Linked DNA regions of Herpetosiphon gulosus. The protein of the gene in region 2 interacts with the protein of the main gene of each other region in a pairwise test. Links are inferred from orthologs where the notes say so. Each region holds a gene or a part of one and is shown on either strand. Other genes may lie near its edges.

Evidence for each region. Proteins that work in one complex are often made in the same cells at the same time.
Region 1: the proteins of ABEB26_RS13880 (region 2) and ABEB26_RS01565 interact in binary tests that used the Escherichia coli proteins (3 or more experiments, as listed by UniProt). The link is inferred for Herpetosiphon gulosus from one-to-one orthologs.

The regions. Positions count from the first base shown.
Region 1 is NZ_BAABRU010000001.1:352,938-356,526, reverse strand. Bases 717-3,589 are described here. They hold ABEB26_RS01565 (peptidoglycan D,D-transpeptidase FtsI family protein), read right to left. Parts: upstream 3,130-3,589; coding sequence 1,303-3,129; downstream 717-1,302. Other genes in these bases: rsmH (16S rRNA (cytosine(1402)-N(4))-methyltransferase RsmH), read right to left, coding at 3,566-3,589; ABEB26_RS01560 (hypothetical protein), read right to left, coding at 3,166-3,537; ABEB26_RS01570 (UDP-N-acetylmuramoyl-tripeptide--D-alanyl-D-alanine ligase), read right to left, coding at 717-1,257. In the rest of the region: more of ABEB26_RS01570, read right to left, coding at 1-716. UniProt on the Escherichia coli protein: Essential cell division protein that catalyzes cross-linking of the peptidoglycan cell wall at the division septum. Required for localization of FtsN.
Region 2 is NZ_BAABRU010000009.1:156,845-165,122, reverse strand. Bases 2,933-5,879 are described here. They hold ABEB26_RS13880 (FtsW/RodA/SpoVE family cell cycle protein), read right to left. Parts: upstream 5,129-5,879; coding sequence 3,737-5,128; downstream 2,933-3,736. Other genes in these bases: ABEB26_RS13875 (diguanylate cyclase), read right to left, coding at 5,177-5,879; ABEB26_RS13885 (hypothetical protein), read right to left, coding at 3,392-3,724; ABEB26_RS13890 (MFS transporter), read right to left, coding at 2,933-3,405. In the rest of the region: ABEB26_RS13900 (sensor histidine kinase), read right to left, coding at 1-1,411; ABEB26_RS13895 (GNAT family N-acetyltransferase), read right to left, coding at 1,518-2,132; more of ABEB26_RS13890, read right to left, coding at 2,107-2,932; more of ABEB26_RS13875, read right to left, coding at 5,880-8,278.

The sequences.
Region 1 (3,589 bases), on a different replicon or contig from region 2:
TACATATAATTGGTCAACCACATCGGCGGCTCGCACACCAACCAAACGATGGCCCGATTCATCGTGCGGGCCTAGTTCGGCCATATCGCCAAATACGGCAATCCGGCGGCCTTGTAGTTCAGCCAATAAATTCAACGCCGCAATGCAGGAAACTGGTGAGGCATTGTAGGTATCGTCAATCAAGGTTGCCCCGCCAACCGCTGGATACGAGAGCAAACGCAATTGAGCGCTGCTACGCAACCCTTGAATCAGCGAATCCCATGAAAGCCCTAATACAATCCCGACTGCTGCCGCCGCCAAAGCTGTATGCACGCTGTGCAAGCCAATCAAGGGTAATTTGATATGCCATTGTTCTCCACGATAATGGGCATCAAAGCCAATCCCATCGAGGCCACGGCTTTCGATGTTATCAGCCCACAAATCGGCTTCAGGATCAAGCCCATAAGTAAAAACTTGGGCTTTGGTCACCTGCTGCATCGCCCGCACCCGCTGATCATCATAATTTAGAATCGCCCAACCATCGGCTGGCAAGGCTTGCACCAATTCGCTTTTGGCTTCGGCCACATTCTCAATCGTATGCATGCGCTCCAAATGCGACGCACCAACGTTGGTTACGATGCCAATTTGGGGCTGGGCAATCGTCGTCAGCAAGGCCAGATCGCCTTTGTTGTAGATGCCCATTTCGAGCACTGCTATCTGATGTTCTGGTTCAATCCCCAGCACCACCAAGGGCAAGGTATTTTCGCTGTTGTAGGAGCGGGGGCTTTTGTGGGTACGCATGGTTGGCGCAAGCATCGCCGCCAGCACCTCTTTAGTCGAGGTTTTGCCAACGCTGCCCGTAATCCCCACCACCACCAAATCCTGCTGTTGGCGATAGCGCGTCGCCAACCGATGCATGGCGGCTAACGGCAGATCAACGCTAATCAGAAAAAAGGCATTGGCTGGCGCGTCATTAGCAATTTGGCCTTGATCAGGGTCGAGCAGCACAAACGGTCGATCCAAACCAAGCTGGCTGGGATCGGCCAAACGCCCGCGTTGCACCAAAGCCGCCCGCACGCCGCGTGCCGCCGCTGCCGCAATAAAATCGTGACCATCGACGCGTTCGCCTTGCAAGGCCACAAACAAACCATCTGCGCTGGCTTCGCGTGAATCGATGCAAGCACCCGTTATTGGTAAATTGGCCAACGCTGCGGGCAATTGCAGGCGTGGTTCGCTGGCAATTCGCACTCCATCAACCACCGTTTGTAGGCTTAGCATAGGCAATATCTCAAAGCCATGAACACCATGGCGCTAGTAGATTCGTTATTGTTCGATTTGGCATTCATGCACCAACTCTGGGTTGGGCGGAATTTGATAATGGGTCAGCAAGCGCTTGAACACGGCAGCATAGACTGGAATCGCTGATGTGCCCCAAATATCTTGAGTTCGATCGAGCTTGACCAAGACGGTAAAACGCGCATCTTCAATTGGCCCAAAGCCCATCACCGAGCCAATCGTGGCATTTTCGTAGCCACCACGACCATCGGGAATTGAGCTGGTACCAGTTTTGGCCGCAATATTATAGCCAGGCACCAAGGGCACGCCGCCATTGCCTTGGCGGTCGTAATAGCCGCTACATGATGTCCACCACATCTTTTCTTGAAACGCATAGTTATTGTTGGCCGCTCGCACCATCATTTTGGCCACATCCATGGCAACATCGCTGTCGATCACTTTACGCAACACTTTTGGCTCAACCTTGTGACATTCGCCGCGCTCACACCATTCTTGAATGATGTAGGGCTGCATCAAGTTGCCACCATTGGCAATCGCCGACATCGCTCGCACATGTTGTAGCGGCGTAACGGCAATCCCCTGGCCGTAGCCATTGGTTGAAAGCACAATTGGCCGCCAATCAGCGGTTGATTCAGGCCATTGCACAATCCCAGCCTCTTCGCCACCTAGCTCAATTCCGGTTGGTTCGCCATAACCAAAATCATGCAAACCTTGGTAGAAGGCTTCGTCGCCCGCCATTTCGGCATATTGCAAAGCGCCCACATTCGATGAATACAAGATCACATTTTCGGGAGTCATCGGCGAATGGCCATTGGAATCGAAGTTGGCGCAGCAGCCAGGCGCACGGGCAATAAACCCAGGATCATCAACCACACTATTGACCGTAAAGGCCTTGGCTTGTAGCCCAATCGCCAAATTAATTGGCTTGAAAGTTGAGCCTGGCTCATATTGATCGGTAATCACCGAGTTTTTGTTGTAAATTTCTGGTTGATATTCGGTATAACGATTGGGATCAAACTTGGTGGAAGTTGCCATGGCCAAAATCGCACCAGTTTTGGCATCCATCACGGTGATCGAGCCGCCACTTGCACCATGGTTGACTAAGGCATTTTGTAATTCTTCTTCGGCAATATGTTGGGCAGTTGGATCAATCGTCAAGGTGATGTCAGCGCCATCGCGTGGCTCTTGCACAGTTGGCGGCTCGATCCAAATTGAGTTCGAGGCCGAGTCGATTTCGGCTTCTAACGAGCCAGCTACCCCAGCCAACAACGAATTATTATAACCCTCAACTCCGCTAATCCCAACATTTTCGTAATTAGCAACCCCGACCACATTCGCCGCAAACGTGCCTTTGGGGTACACCCGCACTGGCTCAGGGGTCAACGTTAGCGCGGTATTTTTGAGTGCTCGAATTTGCTCGCTGACCTCAGGGGTTAAGCGCCGCGCCAAGACCACATATTCGCGATTTTTGGTTAGCAGCAGTTGCTTAATCTCGCTAGGCGCTTTGCCAATCAGTGGCGAAAGCAACAAGGCCAAGCGATCAGACTCATTTGGATCAGTCGCATCATCATCGATATAGGGTGGAGCAACGCCGAGCGTATCACGATCCACATTCATCGCCAACACACTACCAGTGCTATCGCGAATGATGCCACGAGCAGGCTGAATTGTGCGATTTTGGCGAAACTCGCTCTGTGCCAAGCCCGAAAGCTGATCATGGCGTTGAATTTGCACTTCAAATAATTTATGGGCATTGGCTAAAGCAAATACCACACAGATCAACAGAATCGCGTTGATCCGCCAGCGTGAGAGCAATGGTGGGTTTTGAGGAGTTGGAGCGGTACGTGAGGCCATGCAAGTTCCTCCAAGCAGCAAAGGCTGGAACGGGCGCTAACGAGCCTGAGCCGTCCAACGATGGTGTGGTAGTTCGATAATCAGATATTCGGCTTGGCTTGATTCAATTGGCTTGAAGCCCAAAGCGGTTGCCCGCTGACGCACAACCTCAAGCGATTGCGATTGTTCAATCTCATAAAGCAATTGGTTATTCTCGCGCTCCAATTTAATTTGCTGCACTTCGAGTTGTTCGAGCCGAAAGCCCAGCGCGGCAATTCGCCCAGTTTGGGCCAAATAGAGCATACACATTAAAGCCACCACCACCGCCAAAGCGATCAGTACGCTAGCGCGGCGTTGACGGGTTGATTGGCTGGTGCTGCGATTTCGGATGGCACTCAGGCCACCAATTGATTGAGATTGAACCGCCATCAAGCATCCTCCGACAATTGAGCTATGGTTAAGACGCAAGCGCCTTGGTTAA
Region 2 (8,278 bases):
CGCCATCGGGCGAATAACGAATTGCGTTGATCAATAAATTGGCCAGCACTTGGCGTAAGCGTTGTTGATCGGCGGCTAATTCGTAATGTTCAAGGCTACTGCTAAATTGAATGGTATGGCGTTGCGATAAGCCTCGGGCGGCTTCGGCCTCATCGGCAACCAGTTGCACCAGATCAATGCTTTGGATAAATAAACGAAATGTGCCTTGCTCCAAGCGACTGACATCAACCATATCTTCGATCAGTTGTAACGCTTGTTGCGATTTAGTGGCAATTGTGTTGAAGGCCTTCTCGTTATAGCTTTGGTCGCCACGCCGGAGCTTGCGCATGCCCAGTTGGGTTGTACCAATCACCGTGGTTAGGGCATTTTTGAGATCATGGGCTACCGATGCAATAAAGTTGCTGCGTTCGTCTTCATTGATGCGGCGGCGTTCAGCTTGCACAACTTCTTCGAGCAAATTCTCATTTTTTAGGGCATAGCCCAGCCGTACTCCAATAAAATTGAGAAAATTCAGTGCATCATCATCGAAACGGGTATCTTGCAAACTGGCCAACACAATTACGCCGAGCCGCTCGTGGGTATCGTGAATTGGCACAATCAAGAGTTGTTGCACGCCAAGTTGAGCCAATTCGGGCCATTGTTCGTTGGTTAAGGCGAGGCGTTGGGCTTGGCCAGTTTGGTAGCATTCATGCAACAAGGCATTGCTGGCCAACGGAATATGATCAAGCCCAAGTTCGCGAATTTGTAAGGCCAAGGGTGTATCGCTCAGGCCAAGGGTCACAAATTCTTCGGTTTCAGGGCTGGGAATATACATCAACGCCAAATCGGCATTGCCAATCTCGCAAAGTTGGTGGGCGATGGTATGCGCCAAATCGCCCAATGATTGTTGCTGAATGATGCCCGAAATGGTGCGCAATAAGGCGATAAACTGTGAACGGCGTTGATGGCGTAACCAAAATTGCCCGCGTTCTAATGCCAATGCCGCTAAATCGGCTAAAACCGTCATAAAGCGCAGAGCTTCGCGCAGTGGCTCATTGTCGCTGGGTTCGGCAAATGCGGCTAACGCGCCCACTGTATGGCCATTTAAGCGAATGGGTGCACTGAGCCAGCCTCGGGCATCAGGTTTGAGCGCAAATTCAAGCGTGCGCCAAAGTGGCAGGGCTTGAATTGGCTCCAAAGCCACTGCCCGACCCATTGCTACAACTCGTGCTTCGGCGCTGGTGGGGGCTAAAACGCGGGTGGGTAAATTGCTCGTATTGGCCTTGAGCCACAGCTGCTCAGCCTCGTATAACACAATATAACCGTGCTGTAGATCAAGCAATACTTGACCATTCGTGACGATCAACTGCAAAATATCGTCGAGTTCCCAGCCGGCCTCAATTGCCTCAACTACTGAATCAAACTCATTCAACGCACTACTCCTAGCCCACGTGCCAGCGGCAGGGGACAGCAGATTTCAGTCAAACATTCAGATTATACGGGCTTCGCCCAACAAAATAATTAACAATCTACTTGATTCAGTGGTGATTAATCTCGCCTTCGCTAATCGTTGGGTCGAGATAGATTGTCACATCGCTTTCGCCGTGTGAGGTGTGCATATGGTAGGGGAAGCCTGAGCGCCGAATCAAGCGCAGCATGGCCGCATTTTCTGCGAGCACCGAAGCTTTGAGGTAGCGTAGACCGCGCACTAAGGCCACTTGAAACAACAAATCAAGCATATACGTGCCCACGCCATGGCCTTGAAAATCGTCGCGGACTAAAAGCGCAAATTCAGCCTGAATATGATCAGCGCCTGCTAAGCGTGCGACCGCTACAATGTGCTCTTGGCCATCTTCGTTGAGCAAGGCAATCAAGGCATCGGCGTGGTCGTGATTGAGCGTGGCTAACCGAGCAGATTCTTCGATCACCCGCTCGATTGGAATGTTGATCATAATCGTGGCGAAGCGCAGCTCAAGCGTGCGCGGCGATAAACGGCCATACAATTCGACCAACAATTTAGCATCATCAGGCGTAATATGGCGAATCGCTAGCTCAACGCCTAACTTGCTCGTCCAATGAACGAGGCCAGTTTGCGGAAACGGAGTCAAGTCGGGCAGGGTGGGTTCCTCAATTGTGAGATTTAATGGTAGCATAATCGGCATTAGTTGGTGGGGTACGGGCAGCAAACATGGCTGCCATACCTAGGCAAAGGGCCGAGAATAAAAAGGGTGCGGCGATCCAATGGCTATACAAGCGTGCGCCCAAGGGTGCTGCCACAGTTGCGGTCAATGCGCCTGACGCTCCATAGATCGCCAAGGCTGTGCCGCGTTGTTGTGGTATCACACTTTCCGCAAGTAAGGCTTCCAAAGCTGGTACATAAAAACTCCATGCCAGCGCTTCACAAGCCCAAAATATTGCGGTGATTGCAAGTTGTGGGCTGATAGGTATTGCTAGGTAAACTAACATACTTACGCCAAGCCCAAGCTTGGCAGCCCGTCGATAGCCAATGCGATCAGCAACGCGCCCAAGGCGTGCCGGAAACAGCGCATAAATAATGCCTGGCACAATATAGGCCACAGCGACCGCCGCCACACTTGCCCCAAAACGATCAGTCAATAACGGCACGGTCATTGGAATCGAGGCACTATAGCCCGCACTGATGCAACTTTGCACAAGCAACAGACTGCGGATTGCTGGCTGACGTAACACACTGTGCCATATTGCTTGTATTGTACCGCGTTTTGCTGGAATTGCATGAGGCCATGAACGGAGACTGAAGATTCCTGCTACAACCACGCTACTGCTAAACACTATGTAAATGCCATGAAATAGCTCGACACGGGGAATTGGATTGGGTAAATAGTCGAGGCTAGCTTGCAACCATGTGAGTTGTTGTAGTTGCTGGCGGGTTTCTGCATCCCAGCCAATAAAACCAATTCCCGCGATGATCGCCCCGACAATTGTTGCCAACGAACTGGCCATGGTTAGCCGCCCATAGCCTGAGCCACGTTGACCATGACTGGTTAATTGGGCAATCAGCAGGCTTAAACAGAGAGTTGAGCCTGCTCGCCCGATCGCGAGTAATGCTTGACCAGGCATTAACCAGGCACTACTATCAGCAAAGCTCCAAATTGCAAAGCCACTTGCTAAGGCCGCCAAACTCAAACGCAGCAAAATCCCGATGATCCCACGATCAGCGAGCCAACTCAGGCTGAGCCGCGCAAATACGCCAAAAGCTGCTCCCAAACCCACCAAATTGCCAATCACTTGGGGCGAGCCACCCAGCGCTTGTACATACAACGGCAACAAAAAATCGCCAACCCCAACATGCAATGAGATCAGCAGTTTAATCACCAAGGTCCAACCTAATGAACGCGCAAACTTGGTTGAAGCCTGCGCGTCATTGTTTGTATCAAGTTTGTTCATCAGAATCGGTTGAAGTAGCAGGCTCATCAGGTTGGAAGGCCCACCAGATCTGCATTGCCAAATAGGAGGTTGTCATTAAGAGGATTCCACTGCCCAAGGTTACCCCAATCGCCAAACTACCAAGTTCTTCGATTGGCCATGGCAGAAACCAGACCAACAACAGGGTTAGGCCAAGCAGCAAACTGGGAATCAACAGCATTAACCCCAATTGCCAAACTGGACGAACCTGTTGCCACCAGCGATAGCCCCCAAAAAAGCCAATAATTGTTAGCAGACAGATCGCAATTGCTGCGCCGATGCCAATAACAAACCAATTCATGGTTGGCCTCGCTTAGGTTTGCTTCTGAGTTGTGGTCGAAATGCGCAACAGCAAGCCAACAATCACAAAGTTCATAACGACCGATGAACCACCATATGAGATAAATGGCAAGGTAATCCCAGTTAATGGAATAACCCGTAAATTGCCACCGATGATGATTAAGGCTTGGACTGCCAAAATTGTGGTTAAGCCCACTGCCAACAATTGCTCAAAGCCGCGAAAGCGTCCTGGGATTGAGAGCGCAATGTGATAGCCACGATAAATCATCAGCACATACACAATCAAAATTCCAATTGTGCCCATCAAGCCCAATTCTTCGGCGATTCCGGTATAGGCAAAGTCGGTGTGCACCGCAGGAACATAGTGAGGTGCGCCCAAACCAAGCCCACTGCCACTCACTCCGCCTGCAGAGAGCGCATATTGCGATTGCACAATCTGATAGCCTAAGTTTGCTGCATCTGACCAAGGATCAAGCCAAATCGCCACCCGCTCTTGAACTTTGCCAATGTATTGGTACATTACATACGAGCCAATGCCGAATGCCCCGAAACTGGCTCCAACATACCAACCATTGCCCGTAGCAACATATAACATCGCAATGAAGATGCCAAATAGCAACAAAGCTGCACCCAAGTCGCTTTGCTTGACGATCAAGGCCATACACAACGCCCAAATCCCACCCATTGGCACAAGATAGGGCAAGGGTGGTAGGGTGATGCGACCTAAGCGGTAGCCATGATTAACCACTTCACGATGCTCGATCAAATATGAGGCTAAAAAGACTACCAAGATAATTTTAAGCAATTCAGCGGGCTGGAATAGAAAGCCACCAGGCAGGCGAAACCAAACTTTAACTCCGCTATTATTAGGGTCAACCCCGATGATGAAGGTTAAAATCATCAAGCCAACCCCAAGCAACATCCATGTCCAGCGATGGTTTTTGAGCCATTCCATCATACCAGTGCGAAAGAGCCGAATAAAGATCCAACGATCCCAATCGACAAACACCATTAGCACCAGCAAAATGACCCCAACCGTCACGAAGGCCGATTGTTTCGATGCAACATCGCCGTAAATGTCTTTATCAAGGGTTGGCGCAACCCGTGCCGTAAACAGTAGGCCCAAACCAGAAAGCACCGCCACCAGGGGCAGCAAAATTTGGTCGGCATTGGGGTTGCGATACGAAAGCCCAGCGCTCACCACCAGATAGAGCAAAAGCGGCAGCGACGATGGCCAGAGCACGCTGAATAACGATTGCAACGAGCCAACATCAGCTTCCAAACGGCGTTGGCCGGTAGCAAACACCATCATGTAGCCAGCGGCAAACAGCAGCAACACGGTTATTAGCAACTGGACTTCAACTAAGCGCACGCGCCGCAAGTTGTGCAGCATATCACGCACCATATCAGACCCTCCAAATGCACCAAACTTGGGCTATTGTAGCATACTGCCCTAGGCCATCGTAACCCGATCACGTCCAGTTTCTTTGGCAATGTACAAGCCGCGATCAGCTCGATCAAGCAGGCTGACAACCGAGTTATCATCTTTGCTTAAACCCGTCACTCCAATGCTGACCGTCAGGTTGATACTGGCTTGCTCATGCTGAATCGGGTGGTTGGCGATCGCGATCCGTAAGCGTTCAGCAATGATCAGGGCTGCCGAAACATCAGTATCGGGCAGCAAAATCGCAAATTCTTCACCCCCATAGCGCCCAAGCAGATCTGAAGGTCGTAAATTGGCACGACAAATATCGGCAACCGTGCGTAATACCAAATCGCCAACCGAATGGCCGTAGCTATCGTTGACCCGCTTGAAATGATCAACATCAAGCATCATCGCTGAAAGTGGATGGTCGCTACTACAGGTCAAGATCCATTGGCGTTCGGCCAACTCGAAGAAATGGCGACGATTGCTGACTTGGGTCAGTGAATCGGTGATCGCGAGGCGTTGCACTTGACCAAATAATTGGGCATTGGCAATTGCAATCGCTGCCTGTGAGGCAAACACCATGCCCAATTCGGCCTCATGCTCAGAGATTGCATGGGGTTCATCGCGATCGATCGCCAAAAAGCCTACAATTTCGCCGCGCACCAACAAGGGCAGCCCCAGCCATGAACGTGCTGGATGCTCACCATAGCCTTTGAAGCGTGGATCTTGGGTGATATCGTTGATAATTAATGGTTGGCGCAGCGTCGCTAGTTGCTTGAATAGCGGATCATCGTCGATTGAGATTTTGGTGCCGCGCACCCATAAGGTTGGGCTGGGGCTTTCAACTTGCTCAAATTTAAGCTCATTTTCCTCACGTAGGGCGATGCACGCTCCATAGTAGGGTAACAATGAGTTAAGCTGAATTAGCACATATTTGAGCACATCGACTAAATCGAGCGTAGCATTCAACACGGTTGAGAGTAGGCGCAGCCGTTCGGCCAAACGGCGTTGTTCACGTTCAGCATTGATGTGAATTTCGAGCTGAGTAGTGCGTGATTTTTCTAAGCCAAGGGCAATATGGGTGGTGATCGCCCGCAGAATAACTTCATCTTCCCTGGAGAAAAAGCCCCATGCCAAGCGATTATCAAGGTAAACCACGCCTAAAAATCGCCCATCAAGCATCAAGGGCGCGGCCAGAACGCTGCGCAGGTTGTGAGCAGTGACACTTTCGCTACTGGTAATTAATGCATCATCGGCTCCAGTTACAATCACAGGTTTTTGGGTGATGCGAACTCGCTCTAGCACTGTGCGGCTATAGCCTTGCAAGGTCTCGGTAACTGGATTGCTTGAGGCATCACGTGCCGCGCGAAGATGTAAATCATCGTTTTCGAGCAGGAATAGAAATGCCCGTTCTGCTCCTAAAATCCGAATTACTGAATCGAGCGCAGTTTGAGCTTGCTCATCGAGATCGTAGCTTTGGGCCCATGCCAAACTGACCGAAAGCAAGGCATCCAATAAGCGTTGCATGCGGCTATCATCGGGGCGTAGCGCATCATCGCTGATAATGCTGGTAGTCGAATTGAGCCGCTCTGGGTCGTCCAGCTGAAAGGCCACGGCGATATTGCGCATACGCAAAACCCATTGATGATCAAAGGCGATCGTGTAGGCGCGACTGGCTTCGCGTTTGGCGGCGGCCATTTGCTGCTGCATGCCAAACAGATGCGCCCGAATCCGATGGGCTTCATATAAAATCCAAGGAGCATCATGCAAGTGAGCTAACTGTTCGGCCTGCCCCAACAACTCTAGGGCTTGCGCAAAACGCCCATCAAAGCCGTGTGCCGCCGCAAAAATAACTAAAGCATGGCCGCGTAAAATCGGCGTTGTCGCAACCAACAAGGCTTGGCGTGCGGCAATCCGTAAGCGGCGAGCAGTTACCCGTTTGCGCTGCTGTAAAAATTGGGCGATGCGGATATAGCCCTGCAAAATGTACATATAGCGCGAATGAAACGGCATAAAACGCGGATTATTGCGATGTTGCTGATTAAAATGGCGCAATAATTGATCGTTTTGCTGGCCTGGATCTCCCTGCTCAAGGTTAACGATCATCTGCGAGGCATCGGCTAGATTTTTCCAAGCCAAGAGCCATTGTTGGCGCTCTTTGATGTCGGGTACAGGGTAGCGTTGGGCTTCAGCAGTCGAACCAAGCGTAATCAGCAGCGGCGCAGCCCATAATTCTAAAAACCAGGTTTGTTCATTGCGATGATTATGTTGCTCGAAGCGCTCAAAGGTTTCTTGCACCAATTGCCATGCTTCCAGTACATGGCCGCGTAAAAAGAGCAAGAGCACACTATCAGCTGTGGCATGGCCATAAGCCAGCGAATCGATTGTGGTTGTATGTTGACGTAATGTTGTGCGTAGTAATCGTTCAGCCTGCACTTCATCGCCAATGATATGGCTAATAAAGCCTTCGTACAAGGCCACCCGCGCCTGCAACATACGATCAGCGGTCGGAGTAGTGGCGATGGTTTTAGCTTTATTCAAGGCCCGTTTGGCTAAATGGCGCTGACCAACCATTGCCCACATACTGGCATAGTTGCTCAACGCTCGCACGCGAGCCGGACGGGTGCGCCCACGGCGTGCCCAAACCAACGAGCGTAAAAAGAGGCTGACCAACAACAACATTTGGCTATTCAGGTAGGCATACATTCCCACCGTATCATAGATTTCCAGCAAAATGATGATGCGTTGCTGCTGTTGGGGCGAGCTTGGTTGTAACCATGGCACACTACTTTTGAGCAAGCGGCCAAGTGAGCGCCCTATATCACTGATCAAGCCAAGCAATGAACGTTCTAAGGCTGGTTCGTTTAATGCCTCAAATGCTTGATCAAAGTAGCGCCAAATGTCGCGTGGTTGTTGTTGCCAAGCGTGAATATGGGCAATGGCCGTGAGCAACCGCGCCTGATGATCTGGTTCGCTGGTTTGTTCGAGCGCTGCTTGCAAATGCACCAAGGCAGTTTGATTTTGGCCTAAACGCAGGCAGAGTTGGGCAAATTGGGCATGTTGTTGCGGCTGAAATGCTAATGATTGGCCTTGGGCAATCTGGTAGGCCTGCTCGAAAAAATGATA